3 regions of the Streptomyces sp. NPDC046759 genome follow, and region 3 is predicted to be linked to each of the others. Evidence: riboswitches for the same ligand, from Rfam matches in the RefSeq annotation. Region 3 holds a riboswitch; each other region holds the start of a gene.
The links. Region 3 has a riboswitch for cobalamin ahead of ABZ919_RS30300 (ribonucleoside-diphosphate reductase subunit alpha). Riboswitches for the same ligand answer to the same signal wherever they lie in the genome.
Positions count from the first base shown of each region.

Region 1 (7,179 bases), on a different contig from region 3:
GTCCGAGAGGACGGCCGGGACGGCCGCGCGCTCCCAGGCCCGCTCCTCCATGCCCTCAGCGATCCGCCGGCACAGCTGCTCCAGCAGGTCGATCGCGTCGGAGGCGGTACGCGCCGGGCCCTCCACCAGGTCCGCCAGCTCCACCGGCACCTTCACCGCGGCACCGGGCTCGCCCAGCAACTCCTTCTCGTCCAGCCCGAAGTGCGCCGCGAGCGAGGCCCGCAGACCGGGCAGCGCGTTCGCCTGCCCGCCCCACACCTGCGAGGCGCGCAGCACGGCCAGCACGAGGTTCACGCGCGGCTCACCGACCGGGCCGCCGCCCAGGATGTGCAGGCCGTCGCGGATCTGCACGTCCTTGATCTCGCACAGATAGCCGTCGATGTGCATGACGAACTCGTCGAACGTGTCGTCGTCCGGCTGCTCGTCCACGTGCAGGTCGTGGTGCAGCTCGGCCGCCTTGACGAGGGTCCAGATCTGGGCGCGGACGGCGGGCGCCTTGGCCGGGTCCAGGTCGGAGACGAGCGCGTACTCGTCCAGCAGCTGCTCCAGCTTGGCCAGGTCACCGTAGGTGTCCGCGCGGGCCATCGGCGGCACCAGGTGGTCGACCACCGTGGCGTGCCCGCGCCGTTTGGCCTGGGTGCCCTCGCCGGGGTCGTTGACGATGAACGGGTAGATCAGCGGCAGGTCGCCGAGGACGGCGTCCGGCGCGCAGCCGGCGCTCAGGCCCAGGCCCTTGCCCGGCAGCCACTCCATCGTGCCGTGCTTGCCCATGTGCACGATCGCATCGGCGCCGAAGCTGTTCTCCAGCCACCTGTAGGCCGCCATGTAGTGGTGCGAGGGCGGCATGTCGGGGTCGTGGTAGATCGCGATCGGGTTCTCGCCGAAGCCGCGCGGCGGCTGGATCATGACGACGACGTTCCCGAACTGCAGGGACGCGAGGACGATGTCGTCGCCGTCGACGTACAGGCTGCCCGGCGGCTCGCCCCACGCCTCGGTCATCGCGTCCCGCAGCTGCGGGTGCAGCTTCCCGAACCAGGCCCGGTAGTCCGCCAGCGGCACCCGCGCGGGCGCCGCGGCCAGCTGGTCCTCGGTGAGCCACTCGACGTCGTGGCCGCCGGCCTCGATCAGCCGGTGGATCAACTCGTCGCCGCCGGCGGGGTACTCGGTGAGCGCGTACCCGGCGTCCCGGAGCGCGTCCAGCACCCGCACCGCCGACGCGGGCGTGTCCAGGCCGACCGCGTTGCCGACCCGGGAGTGCTTGGTCGGGTACGCGGTGAAGACCAGCGCGATCTTCTTCTCGGCGTTGGGCTTGTGCTTCAACCGCGCGTGCCTGAGGGCGATCCCGGCCACCCGCGCGGCCCGCTCCGGATCGGCCACGTACACCGGGACCTCGTCCGGGCCCTGCTCCTTGAAGGAGAACGGCACCGTGATCAGCCGGCCGTCGAACTCCGGGATCGCGACCTGCATCGCCGCGTCCATGGGGGACAGGGCGGCGTCCGACTCCTCCCAGGCGGCCCGTGAGGAGGTGAGGCAGAGTCCCTGCAGCACGGGGACGTTCAGATCGGCCAGCGCGCCGATGTCCCAGGACTCCTCGTCGCCGCCCGCCGAGGCCTGCGAGGCGTGCGTACCGCCGGCCGCGAGCACGGTGGCCACCAGCGCGTCGGCCCTGCCGAGCAGTTCGTACAGCCCGGCGTCCGCGCCGCGCAGCGAACCGCAGTAGACGGGCAGGGCGTTGGCGCCCCCGGCCTCGACCGCCTCGCACAGGGTGTCGACGAAGGCGGTGTTGCCGCTCAGCTCGTGCGCGCGGTAGAAGAGCACGCCCACGGTCGGACGGCCGCCTCTGACCTCGTACGCGCCGTGGACGCCGTACTCCGGCATCGTCCGCGGCTCCTCGAACCCCTCGCCGGTCAGCAGCACGGTGTCCGACAGGAACCGGGACAGCTCCAGCAGGTTCGCCGGACCGCCTTCGACCAGGTACTTGAGGGCCTCCGCCACCACACCGGCCGGCACCGACGACTCGGCCATCAGCTCCGCGTCCGGCACGGCCTCGCCGCCCAGCAGTACGGTCGGGATCCCGGCCGCCTTCAGCGCGGCCAGCCCCTCCTCCCAGGCGCGCTTGCCGCCCAGCAGACGTACCACGGCGAGGTCGGCGCCCCGGACGAGGTCCGGCAGCTCCTCGGCGACGTCCACCCGGGTCGGGTTGCCGATGCGGTAGCCGGCGCCGGAAGCCCGGGCCGCCAGCAGATCCGTGTCGGCGGTCGACAACAACAACACTGTGCTCATGCAGGCGCTCCCGGTGGGATGAAAGGCAGTCCTTGCGGCGCGCCCGACTCGATGAGCCGCCACAGCGCGTCCGTGTCCGCGTGCTGTTCGATCAGGTCGCCGAGCCGGTCGAGCTGCTCCTCGCGCAGCGCGGCGAAGGAGGTGTCCGGAGCCGGCACGAAGCGGCGGCCCGCGGCGGCGGCCACCTCCCGCAGGAAGGCCCGCCGGAAGCCGTCCGACTCCAGCGAGCCGTGCCAGTGGGTGCCCCAGCTCTGGCCGACCCGGCAGCCGTCCAGGAAGGTTTGGCCGCCGGTGACTTCGGCGACGCCGTGGTGGATCTCGTAGCCCTCGACGTGTTCGCCGAGGGCCTCGCCGGCCGGCCGGGTCAGGGTCTTCTCCCGGGCGAACCGCACCCGCACGGGCAGCACGCCGAGCGCGTCGACCGCGCCCGCCCGCGACTCGACCTCGTCCTCGATGTGCTCACCGAGGATCTGGAAGCCGCCGCAGATCCCGAGGATCGGCCGCTCCTCCGAGGCCCTGCGCACGAGCGCGTCCGCCAGCCCGCGCTCGCGCAGCCACTCCAGCGCCCGTACGGTCCCGCGGGTGCCGGGAACGACGACCAGGTCGGCGTCGGCCAGCTCCTCCGGACGGTCCACGAACCGCACCACGACCCCCGGTTCGGCGGCCAGCGCGTCCACGTCCGTGAAGTTGGACATCAGCGGGATCGCGCACACGGCGACCCGCAGGACGTCCTCGCCGGCCGGGGGCGCGACGGTGGACTCGCGGACCGCGCCGCGCAGCGAGACGCGCAGGCCGTCCTCCTCGTCGATGCCGAGCCCGTGCCGGAACGGCAGCACGCCGTAGGTGCGCCGCCCGGTGAGGCCGTGCAGCATCTCCAGGCCCGGCTCCAGCAGGGAGACATCGCCCCGGAACTTGTTCACCAGGAATCCGGCGACCAGTTCCTGGTCCTCCGGCGAGAGCAGGGCCACCGTGCCGAAGAAGGAGGCGAAGACGCCTCCGCGGTCGATGTCCCCGACCACCAGCACGGGCAGCCGCGCGTTCCGCGCGATCCCCATGTTCACGATGTCGGTCCGGCGCAGATTGATCTCGGCCGGGCTGCCCGCGCCCTCACAGATCACCGCGTCATACGTGCCCCGCAGCTCGGCCAGACAGTCCAGCACCGTGCCGAGCAGCCGCTGTTGACGCCCGCCGTGGTACCCGCGCGCGCTGAGTTCCCCCACCGGCCGGCCCAGCAGCACCACCTGGCTGCTCTGCTCGCCGCCCGGCTTCAGCAGCACCGGGTTCATCAGCGCGGTCGGCTCGATCCGGCACGCCTGGGCCTGCATGGCCTGCGCCCGCCCGATCTCCGCGCCCTCACGGGTCACGAACGAGTTGAGCGACATGTTCTGCGCCTTGAACGGCGCGACCTTCACACCCTGACGCACGAGCCACCGGCAGATCCCGGCCGTCACGACGCTCTTGCCGGCGTCGGAGGTGGTGCCGGCGACGAGGAGACCCCCGCTCACTTGCCACGTCCCTTCACGAGTCGGCGCGCGGCGAGCGTGACGCCGAGCGCGAGCAGGCCGACGCGGCGGGAGAGCCGTACGGCCCGGTCGATGTCGGTGACCCGGACCGCCCGGCCGGTGTCCCCGTTGAGTACGGGCCGGTGCTCGACGCGGCCGCCGTAGGAGAGTGTTCCGCCCAGGCGGACACCGAGGGCGCCCGCGAACGACGCCTCCACGGGCCCGGCGTTGGGGCTCGGGTGCCTGCGGGCGTCGGCCTTCCAGGCGCGCAGGGCAGCGCGGGGGTCGGGGCCGGCCGCGGCGGCGAGTACGGCGGTGAGGCGGGCGCCCGGCCAGCCGGCCAGGTCGTCGAGCCGGGCGGAGGCCCAGCCGTAGCGCCGGTAGCGCGGGGACCTGTGACCGACCATCGCGTCCAGGGTGTTGACCGCCCGGAAGCCGAGCAGACCCGGCACCCCGGCCACGGCCCCCCACACCAGCGCGCCCACGACGGCGTCGGAGGTGTTCTCGGCGACCGACTCGACCACGGCCCGGGCGATCCCGTCGGCGTCCAGCGCCTGCGGGTCCCGGCCGCACAGGTGCGGCAGCCGCTCCCGCGCCGCCTCGACGTCCCCGGACTCCAGCGCACGCCCGACGGTGCGGGCCTCGCGGGCGAGCGAGGTACCGCCGACCACGGTCCAGGTGGCGGCGGCGGTCAGCGCGACGGAGGCGGCGGGGCAGGGGCGTGCGGCGCGTACGGCCAGCGTGCCGAGTGCGACGGCGCCTCCGGCGCACACGGCGGTGTGCAGAGCGCCCCAGCCGCGGTGGTCGTGCCACAACGCGCGGTCCACGGCAGCGGCAGCGCGCCCGAACGCGGCGACCGGATGCCCTCGGCGCGGATCGCCGAGGAGCAGGTCGCCGAGAAGGCCGGCGGCGGCGCCGTACGCGTAGCTGCGATCGGCACCCATCGGCTCAGCCGGCCGCGGGTGCAGGAGCGGGCCTGGTGCGGGTCCTTGTCCTTCGGCAGCCGAGCATGGCGATCCGTGTCCTCACTCAGGGTGTCCGCGCCCTGGTTCGACGAAATCCGGCGGTGAGAGTTCCTGGCTCACGGGGTTCTTCCCCGGTGACAGTGGCGGGACCGCGCCGGATTCGCACCGGCTTCCTCTCTGCCGCCGTACATGGCCTGGGCAGTCCACCACGCGCCCGGAAGGGCCGTCAACTTGCCGTTGACCTGCGCGGGGAGAGTGTGCCGATCCCCACACCACGGGGCGCCCGTGACGTGTGCGCACGGCGAAGGCTCCCCTCCGTCAGAAACGGAGGGGAGCCTTTGTGATGCCTGGTTCGTGGCGCCCGGTCAGGACTTGGAGACGATGAGGTAGAGGCCGTACGCCACCGCAGCCGCGCAGGCGGCGAAGCAGACGTAGGCGCCGGTGACGGCGAGGGCCGCGGACTCGCCCTGGGCCGCCGCCTTCTCGCGCCGGGCCAGACCGTTGACGCCGAGGGTGAACAGGGCCACCAGGCCCACCGTGAACACGAGGCTGACGCCGAAGACGGAGCCGAGGGCCGACCAGTCGATCTTCATGGGGGTGCTTCCTTAGTAAGCCGCGGGCGGCCGGGGTCAGACGGTGGCGGCCGGCGGGGCGGCCGGGGCGGCGGGCTCGGTGGCGGCCGGGGCGGGGATGGTGGCCGTCAGGTCCGCGGTGAGGGTCCCCGCCGGGGGCGGGGTCACCGCGGCGATGGCGGCGGTCACGACGCCGGCCGGCTCCCCGGCCTCGTCGACGGCGTTGACGTTGGTGTGGTCGACGACCTCACGGCGGGAGATCTTCCAGATCGTGGCGCTCGCGGCGACGAGGAAGACGGCGACCACCGCGGTGCCCCAGTCACCGAGTTCCGTGACGGACTCGGCGCCGGCGCCGACCAGCGCGGCGGCCGGGAGCGTGAGCACCCAGGCGACGGCCATGCGGCTCGCGGTGGACCAGCGGACCACCCCGCCCTTGCGGCCCAGGCCCGCGCCCATCACCGAGCCGGAGACGACGTGCGTGGTGGAGAGGGAGAAGCCCAGGTGGGACGAGGCCAGGATGGCGGTCGCGGCGCTGGTCTGGGCGGCGAAGCCCTGGCGCGGCTCCAGGTCCGTGAGGCCCTTGCCCATGGTGCGGATGATGCGCCAGCCGCCGATGTAGGTGCCGAGCGCGATGGCCAGGCCGGCGGAGAGGATGACCCAGGTGGGAGGGTTCGAGCCCGGGGCGAGGGAGCCGCCCGCGATCAGCGCGAGGGTGATGACACCCATGGTCTTCTGGGCGTCGTTGGTGCCGTGGGCGAGGGAGACCAGGCCGGCGGAGGCGATCTGGCCGGCGCGGTAGCCCTTGCGGGTGGCCACTCCCTCGGCCTTGCCGCCGATGCCGTAGGAGAACCGGGTGGCCAGCAACGAGGCGAGGCCCGCGACGAGCGGCGCGGCGACCGCGGGGAGGATCACCTTGGTGACCAGCACGTCACCGTGGACGGCGCCGAAGCCGGCGGAGGCGACGGCGGCGCCGATCAGACCGCCCATCAGGGCGTGCGAGGAGCTGGAGGGCAGGCCCACCAGCCAGGTCATCAGGTTCCAGAGGATCGCACCGACCAGGGCGGCGAAGATGACCTCGGGACGGATGCCGTTCTCGTCGACGAGACCCTTGGAGATCGTGTTGGCGACCTCCACGGAGAGGAAGGCGCCCACCAGATTGAGGGTGGCCGACATGGCCACCGCGATCTTGGGCTTCATGGCGCCTGTGGAGATGGTGGTGGCCATCGCGTTGGCGGTGTCGTGGAAACCGTTCGTGAAATCGAACGCGAGAGCGGTTACCACCACTATCGCGAGGATCAGCGAGAAGCTTTCCATTTACCCAGGCAATCGTTCGAGGTCATTGGCTGGATGAACGTAGGCAACCTGGGTGAACGGAAGATGAACTGGGGCGGGCCTACGGGTGTCCGCGGAGGGGGGGTCGGGTTCCGCCCGGCTCGGTCGACCCAAGCGGCGCTTGGCTATCGGCCCCGTGCGAAGATCCGTAGCCGGCTCGTGGACCCGTTGAAGAGATCCTCGTCACCCGGCAGCCGGCCCTTGGTGCCGAACTGCCAGAACGTCCAGTAGCGCCACCCGCCCGGCAGTGGTCCCGGCCGTGCGCCGGGCCGGGCGATCCACAGGGCGTGGCTCCGGGAGAAGGCGTGGCTGTTGCCCGTGCAGAGCTTCCACCACTGGATCGTCGTGTAGATCACCGGGCGACGGCCGGTCTCCCGCTTGACCTCGTTGCTGAAGGACCGGATCCAGCGGACCATCCGCGTCCGGCTCAGCCCGTAGCACTTGTGCTTCTTGTTGTACGGGTTGTTCTCGATGTCGAGCGCGGGCGGCAGCGTCCCGCCGTCCGCCCGCCAGCCGCCGCCGTGC
Region 1 covers NZ_JBEYYJ010000011.1:170,168-177,346, forward strand. Annotated here, with positions in the region: gene cobN (cobaltochelatase subunit CobN) at 1-2,283, opposite strand, end outside; gene ABZ919_RS17555 (cobyric acid synthase) at 2,280-3,788, opposite strand; gene ABZ919_RS17560 (cobalamin biosynthesis protein) at 3,785-4,729, opposite strand; cobalamin riboswitch at 4,833-4,973, opposite strand; gene ABZ919_RS17565 (hypothetical protein) at 5,116-5,343, opposite strand; gene ABZ919_RS17570 (inorganic phosphate transporter) at 5,380-6,636, opposite strand; gene ABZ919_RS17575 (lysozyme) at 6,780-7,179, opposite strand, start outside.
Region 1: it holds a riboswitch for cobalamin, as region 3 does, so the genes downstream of both, ABZ919_RS17560 (cobalamin biosynthesis protein) here and ABZ919_RS30300 (ribonucleoside-diphosphate reductase subunit alpha) in region 3, are expected to answer to the same signal.

Region 2 (7,179 bases), on a different contig from region 3:
CAGGCGATGACACCTGCGGAGCAGGCGCGTGGGAGGCCGCGAGCCACGAGGTCAGCCCTGGTCACCGGCGCCGCCGCGCCGCAGGTCGGCGTCGGTGAGGCCGTCCAGCTCGCCATGGGTGTGCAGCCGGTGGAGCGGGGCGACCGCGGGGACGACGAGCACGACGGCGACGAGGATGACGAACGCCGGCGCAGCGTGGGGTGGGCGCCGGCGCCTTCGGCGATCGTCAGCGAGGTCGGGACGAGACAGGGGCGCTGTGCCATGCCCCGGGCGATGATCGCCGACGCGACGACGCCGGCCGCCGACACCCGGGACCAGGCGCCTGAGGGACGTGTCAGCAGCCATGCGGTGGCGAGCGTGGCCAGCGCCGCCACGACGACGAAGACGAGACCCGCCCCATGGGTGGGCCCGTGCCACGCGTGCGGCGCGTCCCAGTGGGTGACGAACAGGGTGACGACGGCGAGCAGGGCGACCGCGGCGAGGGCGCCCAGGGCCCGCCGGCGGAAGTAGCGGTCCAGGTCCGGCACGGCGAAGCGGCGGGCGTCCGCGGCGAGGAAGACGGCACCGAGCGTCGCCGTGGCCGCGATGGCGAGCAGGCCGAACAGCAGGGACGTCGGATTGGCCCAGGCGTCGGTGGACGCCGTCGTGGTGGCGGTCACCCGTCCCGAGGCCACTTCCCCGGCCGCGGCGCCGAGGGCGAACGGCGTCAGCAGCGAGGCGACGGCGAAGACCGCTCCGTACAGGCGCCGCCCGGCCAGCCGCCGGACGGGCCTGCGCAGGGCGAAGCCGGCGCCGCGCAGCACGATGCCGACGGCGGCCAGCGCCAGGGGCAGCCACATCGTGGTGGACACCCGCTGGAAGAGGACGGGGAAGCCCGTCCACGAGTTGGCGGCCAGGGATGCCGAAGGCGCCGAGCAGGGCCACGAAGGGCAGCGGCAGTCCGAGCAGGCAGTGGGTACGGGAGGGGAGCCTGCGCCAGCCGTAGAGGTAGATGGCGATGAGGACGGCTTCCAGGAAGAACGCCCAGGCCTCGACGCCGAAACCGATCCCGAAGACATCGCCCCAACGGCCCATCATGCCCGCCCACAGCAGACCGAACTCGAAGGACAGCACGGTGCGGGTGACGACGCCGATCGCGAACCGGACCGCCATGACGGCCGACCATCGCCGGGCCGGCAGCAGGGCGATGGCATCGTCACGGCGCAGTCCGTAGCCGTGCATGAGGAGCGTGATCAGCGGCAGCGCGACCCCGAGCGGCACCAGGCTGATGTGGCATGGGGGTGCCTTTGGTGGCCGACGTGAGTGGAGCGGGTCAGCCGCCGGTGGCGAAGCCGGGGAAGAGCGTCATCCCGCCGTCGACGTACAAGGTGGTGCCCACGACGTAGTCCATGAGGTCGGAGGCGAGGGCGACGACGGCGTGGGCGATGTCCTCGGGGTCACCGATCCGCTTGTACGGGATGAGCCGCATGAGATCCTGCTGCGCTTCCGCCGTCTCCCAGGCACTGCGGTTGATGGGCGTCTTGATGGCACCGGGGGCGACCGCGTTCACACGGATGCGCTTGGGGGCGAGCTCCTGGGCGAGGGTCGCCATCATCATCTGGACGCCGCCCTTGGACGAGGCGTAGTTGACGTGACCGGCCCAGGGGATGACCTGGTGGACCGAGCTCATACAGATGATCTTGCCGGCGGCGCACGACACCTCGGGGACGATCCCGCGGCGCAGGAACTCCTTGGTGGCCTCACGGGCGCAGAGGAACTGCCCGGTGAGGTTGACGTCCAGGACCTTCTGCCACTGGGCGAGGGTCATGTCCGTGACCGCGGCGTCCCGCTGCAGTCCCGCGTTCGCGACGAGGATGTCGATCGTGCCGAACTCCTCGACCATCCGCTCCATCATGGCGACGACCTGCTGCTCGTCTGAGACGTCCGCCTCGTAGGCGGCCGCCCGGACCCCTGATCCGGTGATCTCCTCGACCACCTTCTCGGCGTCGTCGCGGCCGGCCACGTAGTTCACCACGACGTCGGCCCCGGCCCGGCCCAGGGCGACGGCCGTCGCCCTGCCGATTCCGGAGTTCGCGCCGGTCACGAGTGCCTTCTGCCCCCGCAGCAGGTGGGACGGGATCACGCCCTGGGGTGCGCCCTCGGTGGAACTCACGATGTGCTGCTCCTCCACTGCGTGCCCGCTTTCGCCGGGCCCGTCGCCCGGCGGTCCGGGCAATCAGACAAGCACCGCGGAGGGGCGGCGGCATGCCGGAGCGGACCGCGTTGCGCTGCCCGGCTGAGGATCTTCGCCCGGTCGGAGTCGGGGGCGCCGGCGCAGGGTCAGCTCAGCCGTTCCAGCAGGTGGTCGCCCACGCGGAGGGCGTTGGCGATGGCCGTCAGGGACGGGTTGACCGCGCCGATGCTCAGGAAGAAGCTCGTGCCGACGACGGAGAGGTTGTCGAGGTCGTGGGCCCTGCAGTTGACGTCCAGGGCCGAGGACGCCGGGTCGGTGCCGAAGCGCACGGTTCCGGTCTGGTGGGCGGCGGCACCGATCGGCATGCCCTTGTGCAGGTAGATGCTCCGGGACAGCAGACGGGGCTCGTGCATGCCCCGATGACCGAGCATGTGCTGCTGTTTGCCGCAGGCGTCCGAGACCGGCGATGTTGTTGCCCTCGTCGAGGGTGAGCCGGATCCCTGCTGGGCGGCTACTGAGGGGACGCTCGGCGGGGCTGCCGGGCAGTCAGGGCGACCGGGCCTGCGTGACGAGGTGTTAGGTTCGCGGCGGTGCGGCAGGAGTCCCGCACCCGCCGACCGCGCCAGCAGCAGGAGCGACCTCGTGACCAGCCGTGTGCTTCTCGTCTCCCCCGCCATGAGCGCGTCGTCCCGGCAGGCCCGATTCGACGACGGCGGCCCGATCGAGGACGGCGGCGCGGCGAGGGCCCGGTCGGCGGCCGGGTCGTTGCCCGCCGCGGCCCGCGTCCTCTCCTCGCCCGGGGTGCGCTGCCGGGAGACGGCCGCCGCGCTGGGCCTCGACGACGTGCCGGTGCCGGAGTTGGCGGGTCTCGACGTGGGCCGCTGGCGCGGACGCACCCTGGAGGAGGTGGGGACCGCCGAGCCGGAGGCAGTGGGACGGTGGCTCGGGGACCCCGGTTCCGCACCGCATGGAGGCGAGTCCGTGCAGGACCTGTGCGGGCGGGTGGCGCGCTGGCTGAGCGACGCGCAGACCCTGCCGGGCCGTACGCTCGCCGTGGTCGAGCCGGAGGTGGTGCGGGCGGCGGTCGTCCACGCGCTGGGCCTGCCCGCCTCGGTCTTCTGGCGCCTCGACGTGCCGCCGCTGACCGTGACGGAACTCAGTGGCCGGGCCGGGCGCTGGAACCTGCGTCTGGGGCGTCCGCTCGCCGTGCCGGAGTCCTACTAGAGACTGCCGACCGGTGGACCGGGCTGCCGGGTTCCGTGCGCTTCGGTGTCCGGAGAACGCCGGAGAGCCCTCGGACGGTTCCGAAGGCCCTCTGGGTCCCGGAGGAGTCAGCGCGCGGCCGGAACCGTCCGCGCGGCCGCTGCCTTCGCCGGTCCGGGGTTCAGCAGCCGTTCCGCCAGCTCGCCGAAGAGCAGGCCGAAGCCTGTCCAGAGGCTCAGCTGAATGGCCAGGGTGGAGAGCCGGAACCGCCACAGCAGGGTGGCCGGGAAGTTCTTCGGCACTTCGTTGACGACCGGCAGGAACTGGTAGGCCAGGCCGATGACGACGACGAACGCGACGATCGCGACCACGGCCGCCCACCAGGTGCCCGTTCTGGGCGCCAGACTCTTGCCCAGGATGGTGGCGGCGACCGCCAGCAGCACACTGAGCAGCATCATCAGGAAGTACAGTGTGGTCCGTTTGCCGATGGTGTCGGCGCTGCCCACCGACGGCGGGTTGGCCGGGTACTTCAGGAACGGCACGACGTACACGGCGAGCAAGGCGCAGCCCGACAGCAGCAGCGCCGTGGCGCGCGGGCTGAAACGGCCCACGCGGCCCAGCGCGAAACAGAAGGCGAGCGCGGCGATTCCGCCGAAGGCGGCCCCGTAGACCAGCACGCCGGTCGCGAGGCCGGCGGTGGACTGCAGGGACCGCGAGACGACCTCCATCTCGTGCTCGTGGGAGTGGGCTTCCTCGAAGCTGATCGCCTTGCCGACGCTCGGCTCACCGAGCACATACGCCACGATCAGGGCGAGCACGCCGGCGGCCAGGCCGGCGAGCATGCCCCGCACGAGAAGGTTCCGTACGGTTGCGGAGTTCATGCCTGTGCGGTGCCCTCGCGTCAGTGGCAGGGGAAGCCGAGCAGGTGGCGGGCGTCGTGCACCCACTCGTGGACGTCCGCGCCGTTGAACACGGAGGTGGCGCCCTGTTCGGCGCCGACGAAGTACAGCAGGATCAGCATGAGGATGCCGAAGAAGACGGCCCACGGAGCAATCGCCTTCAGCGGCAGCTTGGCGGGGACGGCGGGGGTAGTGGCTGTCGGCTGGGCGACGGTCTGCGCCATGGCAGGACCTCCTCTGGGAGTTCGCGTCCCATCTCGGTGGTGCACAGGACGACGGCCACGGGTCTGACTCACGAGTCCCCTCCGAGGGTCCCGCATACAGTGGCGCGACCGTGCCGGATTCCCACCGGCTTCCGTCTCGCCGTCGTCGATATCGGACAGACCGTACCGCGTGACGCGCACACGGCCAAGACCGCCTCCCGTGACGTGATCTTCCTCTCCCCCTGACGGTCCGTGCGGCGCCGGGCAAGTCCCAGGTGGCTCCGGCTCGTTCTCACCGGTGACGCGCAACCCGACGGCCTGCAAGCCGAGTTCCGGACCGGCCCGGTGGTCCGCGGCGGCCCGGCCGGCTCCGTCACCGGGCATCCGCACGGCGCCCCGGCGGTGTGAAGGCGTACAGATCGAGGATGTCCGGCAGGGGAGCCACACCGGGTCCGCCGGCGCGCACCCAGGTGACGATGTCCTCGGTCGCGTCCGGATCGTTGACCAGCCCGAGCCATACCGGCCGCGCACCGGCGGCACGCCCCGCGGAGGACGGCTGTACGACGACGACGTTGGCCTGATCGCAGGCGTCGAGGCACTCGGAGACGCGCACCGGCAATTCCGCCTGAAGACGCGCGGTCTGCGCCACGTGATCCACCCCGGTCACCTTGGGACTGCCGCAGCAGCAGTCCCGGCACACGACGACCCGGCACGGCACCGCCCCGCTGTCCGTCTCAGTGTCGTACGACGCCTGATCCACCGGATTCTCGGGCATTCCGCCCACTCCCCTCCCGGGGAGATCCGCCCCGGAGTCCGTCGAGGAGGCGACCGCGTGAGTCTCCTGGCTCCCGGGTCGTCGCGGGCCCCCTGCCCACCCCCGTCGCGGTGGTGGCCTGCCGGAACTCGCTCACCGGTCACAGTGGCGGGACCGCGCCGGATTCGCACCGGCTTCCTCGGACCGCCGTCGCCCTGTATCGCCGGTCATCATCCCATCACCGGGCAGAAGCCCCGCACGGCGCCGCCCCGGCTACCGCTGCCCGGTGCCGGCATGCTGGGCGCCGGTCCGGGCGGGACGTATGCGGGGTATCAGCGCCGGGACTTCGGCGCGGTAGGCGTCGTACGCGGGGCCGAACTGCCGGGCCATCAGGCCGTCCTCGATCCGGACCCGCCGCAGCAGCCAGGGGACGGTGACCGCCGGGAAAGCCGTCCAGACCCCGAAGCCGCAGGCCAGCATGGAGCCGGTGACCAGGCCGAGCAGACCGGTGTAGATGGGGTGACGGACCAGCCGGTAAGGACCACTCGTGCGCAGCTCGTGGTGTTCCTGGACGGTCGGGACGCTGGCCCACATGGTGCCCAGGACCCAGCGGGCCCACAACAGCAGGGCGGTCGAGGCGACGGCGAGGGCGGCTCCCGCGAGCGCCGGCGCGGGCTGCCAGTACTGCAGGTGACGCCAGAAGCCCCGGGAGTGTCCGACCAGCGCGAAGAACGCAGAGACGCCCGCGATCAGCAGCAGCCGGCGCGGCAGGGTGCGGCGCAGTCCGTGCGCCCAGGCGCGCGGACCGGCCGGGCTCCTCACGCCGAAGTAGACGGCGCCCACGACCCACGCCGCGACGAAGACCAGGATGCAGATGCTGGTGGTCAGGACCAGTGCCGAGTGCAGATTCCCCATGCCTCAAGACTGCTCCGCGCACCCGGCGGACCACCACCACCCATGGGTCGATGGAGAGCTCTCCGCCGCCCTCCATCCACGGATGGAGAACCCACCGGCCGTGTGGGGCGCTCCCGCGCACACCCACGCGACCGGCAGTGTCAAGAGCCGCGCGGACCATGGCAGTTCGGCAAGGCAGGTATGGGGGGCACGAAGGCCGGTCACGACGGCGGGGCCTGCGCCTGGGGCTGGACACCCGGGTGGAACTTCGGGACGCGGAGGGTGATCTTCGTGCCCGCTCCGACGCCCGTCTCGATGACGAGGCCGTGGTCGTCGCCGTAGACCTGGCGCAGCCGGCGGTCGACGTTGCTCAGGCCGATGCCGGTGGCCGGACCGGCGGTGCCGCGCAGGATCGCGCGCAGGCGTTCCGGTTCCATGCCGATGCCGTTGTCCTCGATGACGACCCGGGCCTCGGTGCCCTCGTCCTCGGCGATGATCGTGACGGTACTGCGCTCCACGGACTCCTCCAGGCCGTGTTTGAGGGCGTTCTCCACGAGCGGCTGCAGGCAGAGGAAGGGCAGCGCCACGGGGAGCACTTCGGGAGCGATCCGCAGGGTGACGCGGAGGCGGCGGCCGAAGCGGGCGCGGGCGAGTTCGAGGTACTGCTCGATGGAGCGCAGCTCCTCGGCAAGGGTGGTGAAGTCACCCTCGCGGCGGAAGGAGTAGCGGGTGAAGTCGGCGAATTCCAGCAGGAGTTCACGGGCGCGCCCGGGGTCGGTGCGGACGAAGGAGGCGATGCTCGCGAGGGAGTTGTAGATGAAGTGCGGGGAGATCTGGGCGCGCAGGGCCCGGACCTCGGCCTCGTGGGCGCCGGCGCGGGCCCGGTCGAGGTCGGCCAGGGCGAGCTCCACGGACAGCCGACGGGCCGCTTCCTCGGTGGCCCGCAGGAGAGCGGTGGACTCGGCGGCGGCGAACACGGCCAGGGCGCCGGGGGCGGCGCCGTCGGCGGCGAGCGGAACCAGGGCGCACCAGCGGACCGGGCAGCCGGCGTCG
Region 2 covers NZ_JBEYYJ010000001.1:205,295-212,473, forward strand. Annotated here, with positions in the region: gene ABZ919_RS00915 (glycoside hydrolase family 15 protein) at 1-10, shown strand, start outside; gene ABZ919_RS00920 (cytochrome d ubiquinol oxidase subunit II) at 1-851, opposite strand, end outside; partial or broken gene ABZ919_RS00925 (cytochrome ubiquinol oxidase subunit I) at 879-1,269, opposite strand; gene ABZ919_RS00930 (SDR family oxidoreductase) at 1,313-2,152, opposite strand; partial or broken gene ABZ919_RS00935 (GMC family oxidoreductase) at 2,320-2,674, opposite strand; gene ABZ919_RS00940 (histidine phosphatase family protein) at 2,816-3,397, shown strand; gene ABZ919_RS00945 (CbtA family protein) at 3,505-4,257, opposite strand; gene ABZ919_RS00950 (CbtB-domain containing protein) at 4,278-4,499, opposite strand; cobalamin riboswitch at 4,536-4,678, opposite strand; gene ABZ919_RS00955 ((2Fe-2S) ferredoxin domain-containing protein) at 4,852-5,253, opposite strand; cobalamin riboswitch at 5,313-5,433, opposite strand; gene ABZ919_RS00960 (isoprenylcysteine carboxylmethyltransferase family protein) at 5,506-6,147, opposite strand; gene ABZ919_RS00965 (histidine kinase) at 6,348-7,179, opposite strand, start outside.
Region 2: it holds a riboswitch for cobalamin, as region 3 does, so the genes downstream of both, ABZ919_RS00950 (CbtB-domain containing protein) here and ABZ919_RS30300 (ribonucleoside-diphosphate reductase subunit alpha) in region 3, are expected to answer to the same signal.

Region 3 (7,179 bases):
GCGCTGCGGGATCTCCCACGCCGTGCGGTAGAGCCGGCGTACGTCCTCGGGGATCCAGGCGAAGTCCTGCACCGAGCCGTTCGCGTCACGCAGCGCCTCCCGGGTGCGGGCGTCCCAGACACCCAGGTTCTTCAGGTCCTGGACCAGGTAGGAGTTGACCTGAAGGAACTCACCGGACAGCGTCTCGCGCTTGAACAGGTTCGACACCTGTGGCTCGATGCACTCGTACACGCCCGCGATGGAGGCGATGGTGGCCGTCGGGGCGATGGCGAGGAGCAGCGAGTTGCGCATGCCGACGGACGCGATGCGCGCGCGCAACGCCTCCCACCGCTCGGGCCAGGTCAGCTCGGCGCCGTAGTGGTCGGGGTGCAGCACGCCCCGGGCCGTACGGGTCTTCTCCCAGGCCGGCAGCGGACCGTTGCGCTCGGCGAGGTCGGCGGAGGCCTCGTACGCGGCGAGCATGATCCGCTCGGCGATCCGCGTGGACAGGGCCCTGGCCTCCGGCGAGTCGAAGGGCAGGCGCAGCTTGAAGAAGACGTCCTGCAGACCCATCGCGCCGAGGCCCACCGGGCGCCACTTCGCGTTCGACCGGCCCGCCTGCTCGGTCGGGTAGAAGTTGATGTCGACCACGCGGTCGAGGAAGGTGACGGCCGTGCGGACGGTCTCGTCCAGCCGCTGCCAGTCGATGTCACCGGTCACGGTGTCGACGAAGGCACCCAGGTTGACGGACCCCAGGTTGCAGACCGCCGTCTCCCCGTCGTCGGTGACCTCCAGGATCTCCGTGCAGAGGTTGGAGGAGTGGACCACGTGCCCCGGCAGGGCCGTCTGGTTGGCGGTGCGGTTCGCCGCGTCCTTGAAGGTCATCCAGCCGTTGCCGGTCTGCGCGAGGGTCCGCATCATCCGGCCGTACAGCTCACGCGCGGACATGGTCTTCTTCGCCAGACCCGCAGCCTCGGCCTTGCGGTAGGCGGCGTCGAACTCCTCGCCCCACAGGTCCACCAGCTCCGGCACGTCCGCCGGGGAGAACAGCGACCACTGCTCGTCGGCGTTGACCCGGCGCATGAACTCGTCCGGGACCCAGTGCGCGAGGTTCAGGTTGTGCGTACGGCGGGCGTCCTCGCCGGTGTTGTCCCGCAGCTCGAGGAACTCCTCGATGTCGGAGTGCCAGGTCTCCAGGTACACGGCCGCGGCGCCCTTGCGCCGGCCGCCCTGGTTCACGGCGGCGACCGAGGCGTCCAGGGTCTTCAGGAACGGCACGATGCCGTTGGAGTGCCCGTTGGTGCCGCGGATCAGCGAACCGCGGCTGCGGATCCGGGAGTACGACAGACCGATGCCGCCGGCGTGCTTGGAGAGCCGGGCCACCTGGTGGTAGCGCTCGTAGATGGAGTCCAGCTCGTCCAGCGGGGAGTCGAGGAGGTAGCAGGACGACATCTGCGGGTGCCGCGTGCCGGAGTTGAAGAGGGTGGGGGAGGACGGGAGGTAGTCCAGGCGGCTCATGAGGCCGTAGAGCGCGGCGACTTCGTCCACGGAGCGGGTGGTGTCGTCCTCGGCGAGGCCGCTCGCGACCCGCAGCATGAAGTGCTGGGGGGTCTCGATGACCTTGCGGGTGATCGGGTGCCGCAGCAGGTACCGGCTGTGCAGGGTGCGCAGGCCGAAGTAGCCGAAACGGTCGTCGGCCCGGCGGTCGGTCAGCGCGTCCAGCCGCTCGGCGTGCAGCGTCACGAAGGCGGCGGTCCGGTCGGCGATCAGCCCCTCGCGGTGTCCCACGGCCACGGACTCGGTGAACGACGTCACGCCCTGCGAGGCGGCCTCGGCGCGGATGGAGACGGTCAGCAGCCGGGCGGCCAGCCGGGAGTAGGCGGGGTCCTCGGAGATGAGCCCGGCGGCGGCCTCCGTGGCCAGCTCCCGCAGTTCCGACTCGTCCGCACGAGCCGACCGGCCGCGCAGCGCGGCGGCGGCGACCCGGCCGGGGTCGGCGTCGGGGAGGTCGGCGGTCAGCTCGGTCAGGGTCCGCAGCAGCGCGGCACCGGGACCGTCGGTCTCCAGGGCGCCGGCTGAAGCCGGATCTGCTGGCGCGATGGTCACGTGGGGCTCTCCCTCGCTCGGCACGGGGGCCTTGCGGAGGGCAGGGGGCAGTCACGAGCGCACACGGCGTCGCGTCCACCGGCCCATCCCACGAGGCCCGGACGTCTCAGGGCACCCGGACCGGACGGCCGGGTGCGCTGCCGGCAGGTCCTCGGACTGACTCCTGGGCGCAGACGCGCACAAGTACACCGTTGCGGGACAGTTCCGGATTCGCACCGGATTCCCCTGCGGCGACAGCGAGCATGAGCATACATCTAGTGCCGGGCTGTCGCGTCACCCCCAGATGTTGTGTCGTGGCGGTCTCGGAGCGTCAACTCGTAGGTGAGCAGAGTGACGTCGAGCCGCTGGGGCAGCGGATTCCAGTCCCGCTCGGGTGTGCGCACGAAGCCCAGGCGTTCGTAGATGCGGTGGGCGGTGTGCATGGTGCGCTGGGTGGACAGGACGACGGCGGTGCAGCCCTCGGTGGACCGGGCGCGGTCGACGCAGGCGCGGACCAGGGTCTCGCCGGCGCCCTGCCCGCGGGCGGCCGCCGCCACGGCCAGCATGCGGATCTCGGCCTCTCCGGGGCGGGCGATGTCGGCCATGGGGCCGCCGTTCGGCACGAAGGCGACGCCGCCCAGCAGGATGTCGTCGCGGGTGGCCACGAGGAGCTCGGCTGCGCCCGCTCGTTCTGCCACGTTCCGCAACTCACCGAGGTACTCGTCGCTTTCGCCGAAGTCCAGGAGGCCGTCCTGGAGATAGGCCTGGGCCGTGATCTCGCCGAGGGCCTCGTAGTCGTGGGGAGCCGCCTGCCGGATGACGATGTCCATGGGGCCGAGTGTGCCGGACGGGTACGACGGCGGGCCGCCGGTTTCACCTGGGCCGGGGCCGGGTTGCGGGACGGGCCTGGAGTGCTTCCATGGAAGTGGGTGTGGGTGTCCGGCGGTCCTCCGTCCCGAGCAGGAACGGGCAGAGACGCGGGAGGAGACGCTCCATGCCGAAGATCGTCCGCCACCCACCGGGCAAGGACCGGCCGCGCAACGCACCCATGGCGACGCTCCCACTGAGGGGGCTGGGGCGCCGGATCAGACGCGTGTACCTGCGCCACTGGCACTGCCTGACGGTCCGTTGGGAGGCACGCCAGGACACCACACGATCCAAGAAGTGGCGCAGATGGGTCTCCTACACCAACGCCACCAGGGTCGTCTGGGCCGTCGCCGCGCTCGCCGTCCTCGCCTGGGCCGCCGAGGCCGTGTACATCTCCGTCGCGGGCGGGTCGAACTGGTTCGAGCACTGGCGGAAGAGCCCGGGGTTCGATGGAATCGTCCGCGTCGTCGGTCCCGTCCTGACCGCCTCGCTCGCCGCCGCGCTCTTCCTGTTCTGGTGGTACAGCTGGACCAAGCGCCGCTACCTGAAGAAGGCGCGCCGCGTCCCGCGGGAGCTGGTGGTCACCGCCGGACCGGACACCGCCGAGATCGTCGGCCGGGAGGAGGTCGCCCAGGTCATCACCCAGCGGCTGCGCGAGCGCGACACCCGCCGCCCCTACCTGCTCGTCGGCGGGGTGGGCGTGGGCAAGACCGCCGTCCTGGTGCGGCTCACCGAGATGCTCGCCGAGCAGGGTGCCGTCCCCGTGCCGATCCGGCTGCGGGACGCCACGGGCCCCGACCTGGACTTCGAGCGCATGGCCCAGAAGCGCTTCGCCGAGGCGGCGCCTCGCGGGGTACTGGCCCGCACCAAGACCGACCGTGTCTGGCAGCAGTTGCTCGCCGACGACAAGGTGGTCGTCCTCGCCGACGGCTTGGAGGAGGCCGTTCTCGACGAGGGCGTGCGGCAGGACCGGGACAACATCATCCGCCGGGCCATCGAACGCGCCCACGAGGAGCGGCTGCCCCTGGTCATCGCCTCCCGGCCGCACAGCCCGCTGGAGAGCACCCCCGCCGCCATCGTGGAGCTGGAACCCCTCAGTGAGGAGGAGGCGCTCGACTTCGTCGAGGCTCGCGTGCCGGAGACGGACGAGCGTCGCGTCGACTGGATCGTGGAGACGGCGGAGGTGACCGAGTCTCCCATCTACCTGCAGATCGCCCGGGAGTTGCACCAGCACGGAGACCTCGAGCGGGACCGCCGCAACGACCCTCGGCGCCTGGACTCCCGCAGCACGGACCGCAGCCAACTGCGGCTGTGGCTGCTGGAGACATGGGGGAACTCCCTGCTGGAGGGCCGGCTGCGCACGGAGGAGCCGCTGGGGGAGAGGGAGCGGCAGGACACCCTGGAGGTGGTTTCCGCCCTGGCCTGTGTGGGGCTCCTCCAGGACACCCTCGAGGTCGGCTTCACGGAGCTGGTGGACAACGACGTTCACCCCGGCCGGGCCAGGCGGGTGCGGGCGCATGCCGGGCATCTGTGGGAGCAGCGGGGCTGGGACCCGTCCGGCAAACGCGGCGGCGCCTTCTCCCAGTGGCACAGGCACCAGATCTGGAAGCTCCTGTGCGACGGGAGGGGCGAGGTGAGCAGGAGGCTCAGGGAGGGCAACCTGAGCCAGGGCTATGACGTTCTCGCCCACTACGCGAGCCACGCCGACAGACTGAAGCTGGTGGAGGGCTTCGACCAGAAGGTCCGCTTCCCGCACAGCATCCTGCAGGCGTACTTCGGCTACCGCACGCTCTACCGGCTGGGGGAGCGCGACGCGGGGGAACTGGTCGAGCAGGCGCTGCGGCCTCCGGGTCCCGGCAGGGAGTTGCTCATCGCTCTCGTGCTGCTGTCCCGCCGATGGGCGGCGGACCGGTCCGCGAAGGGCGGCGCGGTGACCGCCGGGCAGAGGAAACGTGCCGAGGGGGACCGGCGGCGGGCTCCCGTGCCGGGGCGGTCCCTGGCCCACCGGCTGCTGATCGCCGCCAACCGCCGCTCACCCGACCCGAAGGCGCTCGATCTCTACACGGCGGCCCTGGAGATCGAGTGCGTGGAGGACGACCCCAGGCTGCTCCATGCCATCGTCCGCACGGTGCACCGCCGGTGGCGGGTCTTCAAGGGCGACAAGCGCACCCTGGAGGAGGCGAAACTGGGGCTGCTCAGGCAGCTCGGCACAGCGCTGCGGGCCACCTCCGGCAGGATCGACACCACGCCGCTCTACCAGGAACTCTTCGAGATGGGCAAGGAGGAGCCGGCGTACTCGATCCGGCTGGCGGCCGCTCAGGAGTTCGGCAGCGGCGGCAACGACGCGTTCGCCGTGGTCCGCCGGTGGATCAACAAGCACACCGATCCCGTGCGGGAGTACAACGACAGGGTCAGCGGGCTGAAGGACTCGAGGAGGCGGCTGTGCGAGGTCTGGGCGGCGGACATGCAGAGGGTGAGAGCCGCCGCCATCGCACCCCAGGACCGGGACCGGCTCGTCACACAGCTGACACGCCGCCGGGAGTCCTTCGACCAGCAGTACCAGCGGGAACGCGACGTGCTGCTGCGGGAGTTCGTGATGCGGGCCTGGATGATCCCCATGCTCCTGGGCTCCGTCGAGGACAACCATCGTGACGAGGCCCGGGAGCGCCTCACCAAGTGGCTGTGGCACCTCGACCCGCGGTCGACCGGCGGTACTCCCGATCTGCCTCTCGCGCTGGAGGCCGCCCTGGCCCAGGGCTTCAAGTACGCGGCCAACCGGCGCAGACGCCATCCGGACACCTATCCGGGCGCCCGGGCCGACCTGATCCGGCAGGCGGAGACCGTGCTGCAGCAGAGCCGGTGCTGGTACGCGCAGCTCAACCTGCTCCAGGCGCTGTGCCTCTGGGAACTCCCGGACAGCGGCAAGCACCGGGAACAGGGTGGCCGGACCGGGAACGGACACGAGAGGGACGGAGAGCCGCCGGGCGAGGCGTCCGGGGCGGTCCGCGGGCTGACCGCCGTACAGACCGTGGAGCGCTGGCTGTCGATGGCGGGAACGGTCAACCATGCAGCCGCCCGGGCCGGTGCCGACGGCACCGCGACCCGGGGGCGTCTGCATCCGTTCGTCGCCGAGACCGGGGATCTGGTGGCCCTCGCTCTGGAGACCAGGCGGCCCGAGCGGTTCGTCTGGATCGACGAGAAGGGTGCCGCCGACAACATCGGCTCCCGCACCGCCCCGCGGGGCTACCGCAAGCACCACCTGTGGATTCCACCCTCGGCCGGCTGGCGCACCCTGGACGGGCGGGCGCAGCGTCTCATCGCCGATGTGCTGGTCATGCTGAACCTCATCGAACGCGACGGGCACCCCGAAGGGGTGGAGGAGCGCCTGGAGCGCGTCGAGCAGCCGGGCATGCCTCTGCCGCCGTGCATCCGCCGGGACCGGAGGGCACTGTGGCCCGGCATGAAGGCCGGTACCTCGCGGCCGCCCACACCGGGCGCGACCTGCCTGCCCGACTGCAAGTTCCAGCTGTGCCCCTACCCGCCCCGCGGCTGTGTGCCCCGGGGCGAGATCAGCGAGCCGTTCTGCCGGCAGCAGCAGGCCCTGCTGCCCGGACGGCTTCGGCGCCGGCTGCCCAGAGGCGTGGCGACCCTGCACCGCAAGACCCCCGCCTGGGTCGGCATGCGCGTCGGGGACCTGGACCGCTTCTGGGGCGAGATGGCCGGGCGGACCCGTGGCTGATGCCGCGACCGGAAAGGTTCACCGGCTCACCTTTCCGGTCACAGCACCAGGGTGCGCCCGGCCGAGGTGGGGCGTGGCGTGGGCTAGTGGGCGGAGCCCGCCGTGGCCGGCGGAAGTTCCACCTGCACCCCCGCGTCGCCCGCGTCCGCCGTGTAGTCGTCCGGTGTGGTCTCGTCGACGCCCTCAGGGGCCTTCAGAGCCCTCAGGGCGACCGTCAGGACCACAGTGACCACGACGTTGAGCACGAACGCCGTGAGGCCGATGTAGCCGATCTCGCCGATGCCGGGGATCTCCTTGGCCGAGCCGCCGAAGTGCTTCTGGGTCGGGGAGGCGACACCGTACGCGGCCGCCGTGCCGTACACCATGCCGACCGCCCAGCCGGCGAGCAGGGCCCAGCGGTGGAACCAGCGGGTGAACAGGCCGCCGACCAGGGCGGGGAAGGTCTGCAGGATCCAGATCCCGCCCAGCAGCTGGAAGTTGATGGCGACCGTCTTGTCCATGGTGAGGAC
Region 3 covers NZ_JBEYYJ010000026.1:102,946-110,124, forward strand. Annotated here, with positions in the region: gene ABZ919_RS30300 (ribonucleoside-diphosphate reductase subunit alpha) at 1-2,085, opposite strand, end outside; cobalamin riboswitch at 2,210-2,342, opposite strand; gene ABZ919_RS30305 (GNAT family N-acetyltransferase) at 2,340-2,894, opposite strand; gene ABZ919_RS30310 (ATP-binding protein) at 3,059-6,670, shown strand; gene mctP (monocarboxylate uptake permease MctP) at 6,754-7,179, opposite strand, start outside.